DNA from 2 places in the Neobacillus sp. S1227 genome. Region 2 is predicted to be linked to the other one. Evidence: a T-box and tRNA genes for the amino acid it is inferred to sense, from the RefSeq annotation. Region 2 holds a T-box; the other holds one or more tRNA genes.
The links. A T-box is a leader RNA that pairs with one kind of tRNA and senses whether it is charged. The one in region 2 lies ahead of thrS (threonine--tRNA ligase), so its partner is inferred to be a tRNA-Thr.
Positions count from the first base shown of each region.

Region 1 (4,427 bases), 1.6 Mb from region 2:
TAAAGCAAAAATTCAGGAGGTAGCACACATGAAAAAAACATATATAAAAACATTAATTGTAGCTTGTGTAGCTACAAGTTCTTTCATAGGAATAAGTAAAAGTGCAGAGGCTATTACCGATGATCGCGCTGTAACAGAAAATATACCTGTAAGCCTTGAGCAAAAATATGGTGGTATTACCGAGAATGATCAGCAAGACAATACTAGCAATTACAATCAAATAAATACAGAAGAGATCATGCAAAAGCCAGAGAAGACAAAAGAAATAGCCCTTCACTCCACAAAACCCGAGATGGAAATCTCTAAGCAATTGCCTGAGAAAGTACCGGCATCACCAGCTATTTCCATTTCAAATAATGAAAAAGACTTATTTGCCAGATTAGTAGAGGCTGAAGCAAAAGGTGAACCCTATCAAGGAAAAGTAGCCGTTGCGACCGTTGTATTAAATCGCGTGGAATCACCACGTTTTCCGAAAACGGTGACAGGCGTTATTAATCAAGTAGTTGGACATGCCTATGCCTTTTCACCTGTTCAAAATGGCGAGATTAGGAAGCCTGCTTCAGATGATTCCATACGTGCAGTAGAAGAGGCATTGACAAGAAAAGATCGGTTAAATGATTGCATTTATTTTTATAACCCTGCCATTGCCACAGATAATTGGATTCGTACACGTCCAGTCGTCATGACAATTGGACATCATGTATTCGCCAAATAATATAAAATTGTTAGTCGTGAATCCACCTAATCGGTAAACTCTTTTTGGTGGATTTTTCACATCATAATACCTTTTCTATCCCCGCCATTTATTAAGGGAAGTTAACAGTCTTTTTACAAATTGATTAACCTCCCTATTTTCGACAAATTTTAAAAATTTGCCTGCTATAATGACATTGAAGAGAATTGAAACCAAAGCCCGAATTAAAGGAGTAGGAATCATGGCAGAGATTTTAGTTGGATTAGGTACATATCTATCAGTTTTTCTTGCGCTAGGTTGGCTTATTTCAATCGCTTTTAACCTATTTATAAAATAACATCGGGCTATTACAGTATTATTTTCACCATTTACTTTTTTATTATGTTTAATAGAGGTGAAATGAATGACGGAAATGTATTCACCTAGTGATGTACAAAAAAAGCTTGGAATAGATGCCAGTACATTAAGGAAGTACGCCGCACTCCTCGAAGGTCATGGGTACCGTGTTCACCGGAACAATCGAGGGCATAGAGTCTATTTTGAAAAGGATGTTCATTCATTCCGCAAATTAATGGAATGCAGTAAGCAAGAGGGTATGACGATGGAACAGTCTGCTGAGGCGGTATTGAAATGGGCTTCTGAAGAAAATAGCACAGACTCTACTACGGAAATTGAACCCGTACAGAATACTAACGACCAAGTTGTCGAGAACAATTGTAACAATGAAGAAGTTGTCGTGCACAATTGTAACCATGAAGAATTAATGGAACGAATTGAACAAAAAGAAGTTTCTGAAGAAAAAATCTTGGAAACTAGTACCGAAACAGCCTCCCTTCATTATACTAGTAACCAAGTTGTGGAGCACAATTGCAATCATGAAGAATTATTGGAAAAAATTGAACATTTAGAGCAAATAAACTTGGATTTAATTAAGCTTTTGAAGGAAAAGGCTGTACGGGAAGCTTTTCAAGAAGAAAAAATTAATCAAATATTAAAGCATGTAGAACGGTTAGACCAACTAGAAGCTGAACGAATTAGAGGCATAAAAGAAGAAACGAAATTGCAAATTGCGGCTGCCAATCATAAGAAATGGTGGAATTGGTTCACATTCAAAAAAAGCTAAACCCAACTGATGGCGGGTTTAGCTTTTTAAATTATGTCCGTATGTAATAGCCCACACAATTTCACTAATTATGGCTGCTGCGTTCCCGCCCTGACCCTTTCTTAGTGTCCTTGTTGGACTATGACTCCGCAGGTAGGATTCGAACCTACGACCGATCGGTTAACAGCCGATAGCTCTACCACTGAGCTACTGCGGAATAATCTTTCTGGTGCGGGTGAAGGGAGTCGAACCCCCACGCCCGAAGGCGCCAGATCCTAAGTCTGGTGCGTCTGCCAATTCCGCCACACCCGCAATATTTTGAATGGTGCCGGCTAGAGGACTTGAACCCCCAACCTACTGATTACAAGTCAGTTGCTCTACCAATTGAGCTAAACCGGCATATTTTTTAATGGCAGAGAAGAAGGGATTTGAACCCTCGCGCCGGTTACCCGACCTACACCCTTAGCAGGGGCGCCTCTTCAGCCTCTTGAGTACTTCTCTGTAGTAATAACTTACAAAACAAATATATCATCTTTTAAAATTGGAATCTATCTGTAAATTTTGGTAAACAAAAACAACTTGCTACCCTGCTATGAAGACATTTCTCCAGTAAGATTCATTCTGGGTGTCCCCGTGGACCTTTCTTGAGGAGACTTTTCTAGTAAAATTCATTTGCTTATCCTCATGGGCCTTTCATGAGGACACTTCTCCAGTAAGATTCCCTCGAGTTGTCCTCATCGCCCTCTTCATGAGGACATATCTCGAGCTAAAATCACCTATGTTATCCTCATGGGCCTTTCATGAGGACACTTCTCCAGTAAGATTCCCTCGAGTTGTCCTCATCGCCCTCTTCATGAGGACATATCTCGAGCTAAAATCACCTATGTTGTCCTCATGGACCTTTCATGAGGATACTCCTCCAGTAAGATTCCCTCGAGTTGTCCTCATCGCCCTCTTCATGAGGACATATCTCGAGCAAAAATCACCTATGTTGTCCTCATGGGCCTTTCATGAGGACACTTCTCCAGCAAAATTTACTCAGGGTGTCCTCATAGCCCTTTCATGAGGACACTTTTCCAGTAGATTTCACTCGTGTTGTCCTCATGGACCTCTTCATAAGGACATTTCTCCAGCTAAAATCACCTATGTTGTCCTCGTGGACCTTTCATGAGGGCACTTTTCTAGTAAGATTCACTTGAGCTGTCTTCATGGAGCTCTTCATGAGGACATTTCTCCAGCTAAAATCACCCATATTGTCCTCATAGCCTTTTCATGAGGACGCTTCTTCAGTAAGATTCACGCGGTTTGTCCTCATGGCCGTCTTCATGAGGACATTTCTCAAAAACACGCGGTTTGTCCTCTTAGCCCTTTCATAAGGACAATTTTCCAAAAAGATTCACCCGGGCTTCCCTCATGACTCCCCTAAAACGAAATTCCGTAAAATTATTTTAAAATCGATAAAAAATGTTCTTTTACAAGCGGAATGACCTTTTCGGGAGACTGAACATGAATAAAATGCCCCGTTTCTGGAATGATATGTACTGCTGCGTGCGGGAATTGCTGGTCACGGGTTTGATAAGCAAAATCAGTTGAAATGTATGGATCATTTTCACCCCAAAGAATCGTAACTGGCGTTCTTATAGCAGAAAGATTCAGATATGGTTCTGTTAGTTGTTGATTGGCAGAGCGATATAATTCTAAAATTACGTTCCTTTTCTCAGCCGCTTCAAAAATCGCAAAGAAGTCTTCCAATATCTCCTCTTCTACAGACGGAATCTCCTTTTTCATTCCTGCCATCCATGATTCCTTATTCGCCATTGCTTCCATTACTTTTTCACCATAACCAGGCGTTCTCCATTTTTGGGCAAGTGGATGCCACGTATATCCAGGCAGCAAAACTGTATCAGTAATAATCAAGCTTTCCACTTTATCCGGATTGTCACACGCCCATCTTAAACCGATCATTCCACCCCAGTCATGGACAGCAAGATGGATTTTTTCTAATTCTAGTGCTTCCATGAAATCATTGATAAAAGTAACATAGTTTTCCCAAGTAGACGCGTATGAAAAACGGTCACTCTGTCCAAATCCCGGAAGGTCTGGTGCAATCGCCCGAAATCCTAATGCAGCAATTTCAGGGATGACGTGTTTCCAGAGCATGCTGGATTCTGGAACGCCGTGAATAAGCAAAACGGGCGGGGCAGTTTTGGCACCTTCATCCATATAGGAAATCTTTTGATCATTTATGATTAGTGTTTTTTTCGTAATCATTCTGTACCTCCCATTTTTTCTAATGCAGGGTGTTTTACATTCTCACAGTAATTCGACAAAAAAAGTTATAATCCTTTCTTTTCCATTAAAAAGAGAAGGATGCCTCGATTTTATGAGACATCCTTCTTTCCAATGATATAAACGGTCTCTTCCCAGTCGTGCTGTTCTTCAGCGATCTGTGATTACAAAATTCTATTTCCCACAACATTTTTTATATTTTTTCCCGCTTCCACAAGGGCAGGGATCGTTTCGGCCTACCTTCGTTTCGGTCCGAATAGGTGCGGGTTTAACTAATGCTCCTTGACTCTTAGTATTTCTATAGTCCATTTCTCTTTTAAGAGCGACTTCTCTCCATAAATC
Region 1 covers NZ_AP038276.1:2,971,834-2,976,260, forward strand. The annotation lists gene ACZ5AE_RS15010 (cell wall hydrolase) at 29-715, shown strand; gene ACZ5AE_RS15015 (MerR family transcriptional regulator) at 1,098-1,817, shown strand; tRNA gene ACZ5AE_RS15020 (tRNA-Asn) at 1,942-2,013, opposite strand; tRNA gene ACZ5AE_RS15025 (tRNA-Leu) at 2,024-2,108, opposite strand; tRNA gene ACZ5AE_RS15030 (tRNA-Thr) at 2,120-2,195, opposite strand; tRNA gene ACZ5AE_RS15035 (tRNA-Ser) at 2,207-2,297, opposite strand; gene ACZ5AE_RS15040 (alpha/beta fold hydrolase) at 3,240-4,067, opposite strand; gene ACZ5AE_RS15045 (SEC-C metal-binding domain-containing protein) at 4,260-4,427, opposite strand, start outside.
Region 1: it has a tRNA-Thr gene. The T-box ahead of thrS (threonine--tRNA ligase) is inferred to sense a tRNA for this amino acid. The anticodon was not compared.

Region 2 (4,427 bases):
AGCTGCTGCGGGAGATGAAAAGCTCTATCGCCGATTCGACTTTAAACGAAAAAATCGATGCGTTAAAAAAAGAGCCGATTTTAATGCTTGATGATATTGGTGCTGAAGCGATGTCCAGCTGGACTCGCGATGAAGTTCTTGGACCAATCCTGCAATTTCGCATGCTTGAGAGCCTGCCAACTTTCTTTACTTCTAATTTTGACTTTCAAGGGTTAGAGCACCATCTAACCTACAGCCAACGTGGCGAAGAGGAAAAAATGAAGGCCCGCCGCATAATGGAAAGAATTCGCTCTTTGAGCGAGCCCGTTTTGGTTGGCGGTTCCAACCGCAGAATGTAAGAAAATTATTATTTAAAGGGATTTCGGTGTTTGCCGAAGTTCCTTTTTTGCTATTGAAAACTTCTATTTTGGCCAAGTCCCCCATATATATTAAAACAGAGATTCGGTTTTTAGGGGGGATTTGGTTGGCAGAAATCATCTTCCAAAATAAGATGGATGCAATCCGTTTTTATAATCATTTGCAAAAAGTATTAAATAATCTTCCTGAGTATGAAAATATTCTTCTTTTTGAAGATCGACATATAGTGAAAATTATTGATTGCTCATGTTCCGACCACATAATTGCGAAGGTTAAAGAAGCCTTTTATGAGTTTATTACTTGTATTAAACGCGATGACTGGTTTATGGATATTTTGGAGCAGCAATTTTTTTACGAGGACCTGGAGGAACGGCAGCAAATTTTGGAGATTCTATATTCCATTTTAGAAGGACATCGCTTTGAGCTATCTTCTTTTTTACAGCAAAACAAAGAGGAGCCTAATATTAAGGAAGCCATTCATCATGTTTTCCAGGAAAATATTTCGTTCTCGTTTGATTCGTTTGCGAAATTTAGGTTGCGATCATATCTTCAGCTCCTTGAAAGCTATGTAGAGCTTTCTATTGATGAATATAAAATGGAACAGGAATACCAAATGTTTGTTAATATGCTTCGGGATTTTCTGGCAAATCGGGAGCCGAAAATTGAAGTGCTGCATCTAATAATTGACGATGAAATCACCTTTTACAATGAACATTTTGAAGAAATGAAACGAAGCGAATTAATTCGTCTGATTGACCGAAAACTGTTGGTAAACCATCCGGTTTACGTCGATTCTGCTTCGATTGCCCCGCTTTTGTCACTGGCTCCAATTTCTATTTTTCTTTATACAAATGATCCGGAGGCCCCGCTTGTAAGAACGATTAAGAATATTTTTGAGGAAAGAGTGACGGTCAGACGATTCGAGGAGCTCCGGGAAGTAAAAAATTGGGTAGGAAAAGCGGCTTCTTCTGAAAATCATGGATAAAAAATACAAATTGTTGAAATAATTTGTTTTATGAAGTTGATTTTTTAAAACTAAATCATTATAATAACGTACATAGCTTAAATCACAGTAAATGTAATGATAAGGACAATAGTATTTTTTTACGGTTTTTAGAGAGGGAGGACAAGGCTGGAAGCCTCCTAGCACGAAAGAAATACTTACCACCTTTAAACTTCATCAGTGAACCCTTCATTTTTTTGAAGCTAGTAATTGTTGACGGAAATCAGCCGTTACCCTGACCTAAAGTCATTTTCAGTGTGCCCTGTTGGCAACTTCTGAAAATGAAAAATTGGGTGGAACCACGTGTTAATCAAAACTCGTCCCTATTCCTAGGGACGGGTTTTTTTATTTTTTATTTTATAAGGAGGAATTGATGATGTCAGATGTTGTAAAAATTGCATTTCCTGATGGGGCAGTAAAGGAGTTCCCAAAAGGAACGACAACAGAAGATATTGCGGCATCCATCAGCCCTGGTCTTAAGAAAAAGGCTATTGCCGGCAAACTAAACGGTCAAATGTATGATCTTCGCCGTCCAATTCAAGAAGACGGATCAATAGAAATCGTGACACCAGAATCTAAGGATGCTCTTGAGGTATTGCGCCACAGTACTGCCCACTTAATGGCACAGGCTGTTAAGCGTTTGTACCCGGGAGCCAAGCTTGGTGTCGGCCCTGTAATTGAAGGCGGATTTTATTACGATATGGATTTAGAGGAATCTTTGACACCTGAAGATCTTCCTAAAATCGAAAAGGAAATGGCGAAAATCGTTAGCGAGAACATTGAAGTTGTCCGCAAGGAAGTGAGCCGTTCCGAAGCGGTTCAGCTTTTTAAAGAAATCGACGATGAGTATAAGCTTGAGTTGATCGAAGCTATCCCTGATGAGGAACAAGTAACGATCTATGAGCAGGGTGATTTCTTTGACCTATGCCGCGGCATCCATGTTCCATCAACTGGAAAAATTAAAGAATTTAAGCTGTTAAGCATCGCCGGTGCCTACTGGCGCGGCGACAGCAATAACAAAATGCTCCAGCGTGTATACGGTACTGCCTTTTTCAAAAAAGAAGATTTGGCTGAGCATTTACGTTTGCTTGAAGAAGCGAAAGAGCGCGACCACCGCAAATTAGGAAAAGAGCTTAACCTATTTACCAATTCTCAAAAGGTTGGTCAAGGCTTGCCTCTATGGCTGCCAAAGGGTGCAACTATCCGCCGGATTGTTGAACGTTATATCGTAGATAAAGAAGTCAGCTTAGGCTATGACCACGTTTATACACCAATTATGGCAAACGTTGAATTATACAAGACTTCCGGTCACTGGGACCATTACCATGAAGATATGTTCCCTGTAATGGAAATGGATAATGAGCAGCTGGTGCTCCGCCCGATGAACTGTCCACACCATATGATGGTGTACAAAAATGCGATGCACAGCTATCGTGAACTGCCAATTCGGATTGCCGAGTTAGGAACAATGCACCGTTATGAAATGTCGGGTGCGTTATCCGGATTGCAGCGTGTTCGCGGGATGACTTTGAACGATGCACATATCTTTGTTCGTCCGGATCAAATTAAGGAAGAATTCCAGCGCGTTGTTCGACTGATTCTAGAGGTTTATAAAGATTTCGATATTAAGGAATATTCATTCCGATTATCGTATCGTGATCCTCAAGATAAGGAAAAATACTTTGATGACGATGTAATGTGGGAAAAAGCGCAAAGCATGTTAAAAGAAGCGATGGATGATCTGGGCCTTGATTATTTCGAAGCTGAGGGAGAAGCCGCTTTCTACGGTCCTAAATTGGATGTTCAAGTCAGAACAGCTTTAGGCAAGGACGAAACTTTATCGACTGTACAATTGGATTTCTTGCTGCCTGAACGCTTTGACTTAACTTATGTTGGTGAAGACGGTAAGCAGCATCGCCCGGTTGTTATCCACCGTGGCGTCGTGTCCACTATGGAACGGTTTGTGGCTTACTTGATTGAAGAATACAAGGGCGCGTTCCCAACTTGGCTGGCGCCGGTACAGGTTCAAGTTATCCCTGTTTCGCCAGAAGCGCATTATGATTATGCCCGCAAGGTACAGGAACAGCTTAAGGCTGCAGGCTTCCGCGTTGAATTGGACGGCCGTGATGAAAAAATCGGCTACAAAATCCGCGAAGCTCAAATGCAGAAAATCCCATATATGCTTGTAGTCGGCGACAAAGAAGTCGAGGAAAATGCCGTCAACGTCCGTAAATATGGCGAGCAGAAGTCTGAGACTAAGGCATTTGATGAGTTCCTAGCCGGGATTAAGGCAGAAGTACAAAAGTAAACTTGTGATTTAAAAAAAGGGAGAGGGATCTCCCTTTTTTGTATGAAGTAATCCTACTCTTAAGGACAAAACTAACTGAGAACGAAGAAGAAATGTCCGTAGTCTGTGGTTCTACGGACAAAACGAGCTGAGAACGAGGTAGAAATGTCCGTAGTCTGGAGTACTACGGACAAAACCAGCTGAGTAAGAAGTAGAAGTGTCCGTAGTCTGGGTTTCTACGGACAAAACGATCAAAGAACGAAGAAGAAATGTCCGTAGGATAGAGTACTACGGACAAAAAACGAGCTAAGAAAGAAGCAGGAATGTCCGTAGGAAGAGGTCCTACGGACAAAACGAGCTGAGTAAGAAGTAGAAGTGTCCGTAGTCTGGGTTTCTACGGACAAAACGAGCTAAGAAAGAAGCAGAAGTGTCCGTAGTAGGAATGGGTCCTAAGGACAAAAACACCCAAAGAAAGAGGCAAGATGTCCGTAGCAACAGCTAATCTATAAAAAGCTCAGAAAAGGAAGCGGCATATTCAAATTTATAAAATATTACTCATAATAAGTATTTGGCCCAACCCCAAACGTTTTAAAATACCTATTCAAAATCCTCCTAATTCTCTTTTTCGACTCAATCACCCCACACCATTCATAAACAATATTAGTGGTTATTTTCATCCCAGGAAAAAGCAGCTTAATTTCCCTCACACATCGTAAAACAGCGTCTGTCACCAACTCTTCATGCCCGCAATCCAAGCAAATACAATTTTTCCCTTCAACA
Region 2 covers NZ_AP038276.1:4,537,349-4,541,775, reverse strand. The annotation lists gene dnaI (primosomal protein DnaI) at 1-338, shown strand, start outside; gene ACZ5AE_RS22815 (putative sporulation protein YtxC) at 464-1,342, shown strand; T-box leader at 1,430-1,688, shown strand; gene thrS (threonine--tRNA ligase) at 1,737-3,668, shown strand; gene ACZ5AE_RS22805 (nuclease-related domain-containing protein) at 4,199-4,427, opposite strand, start outside.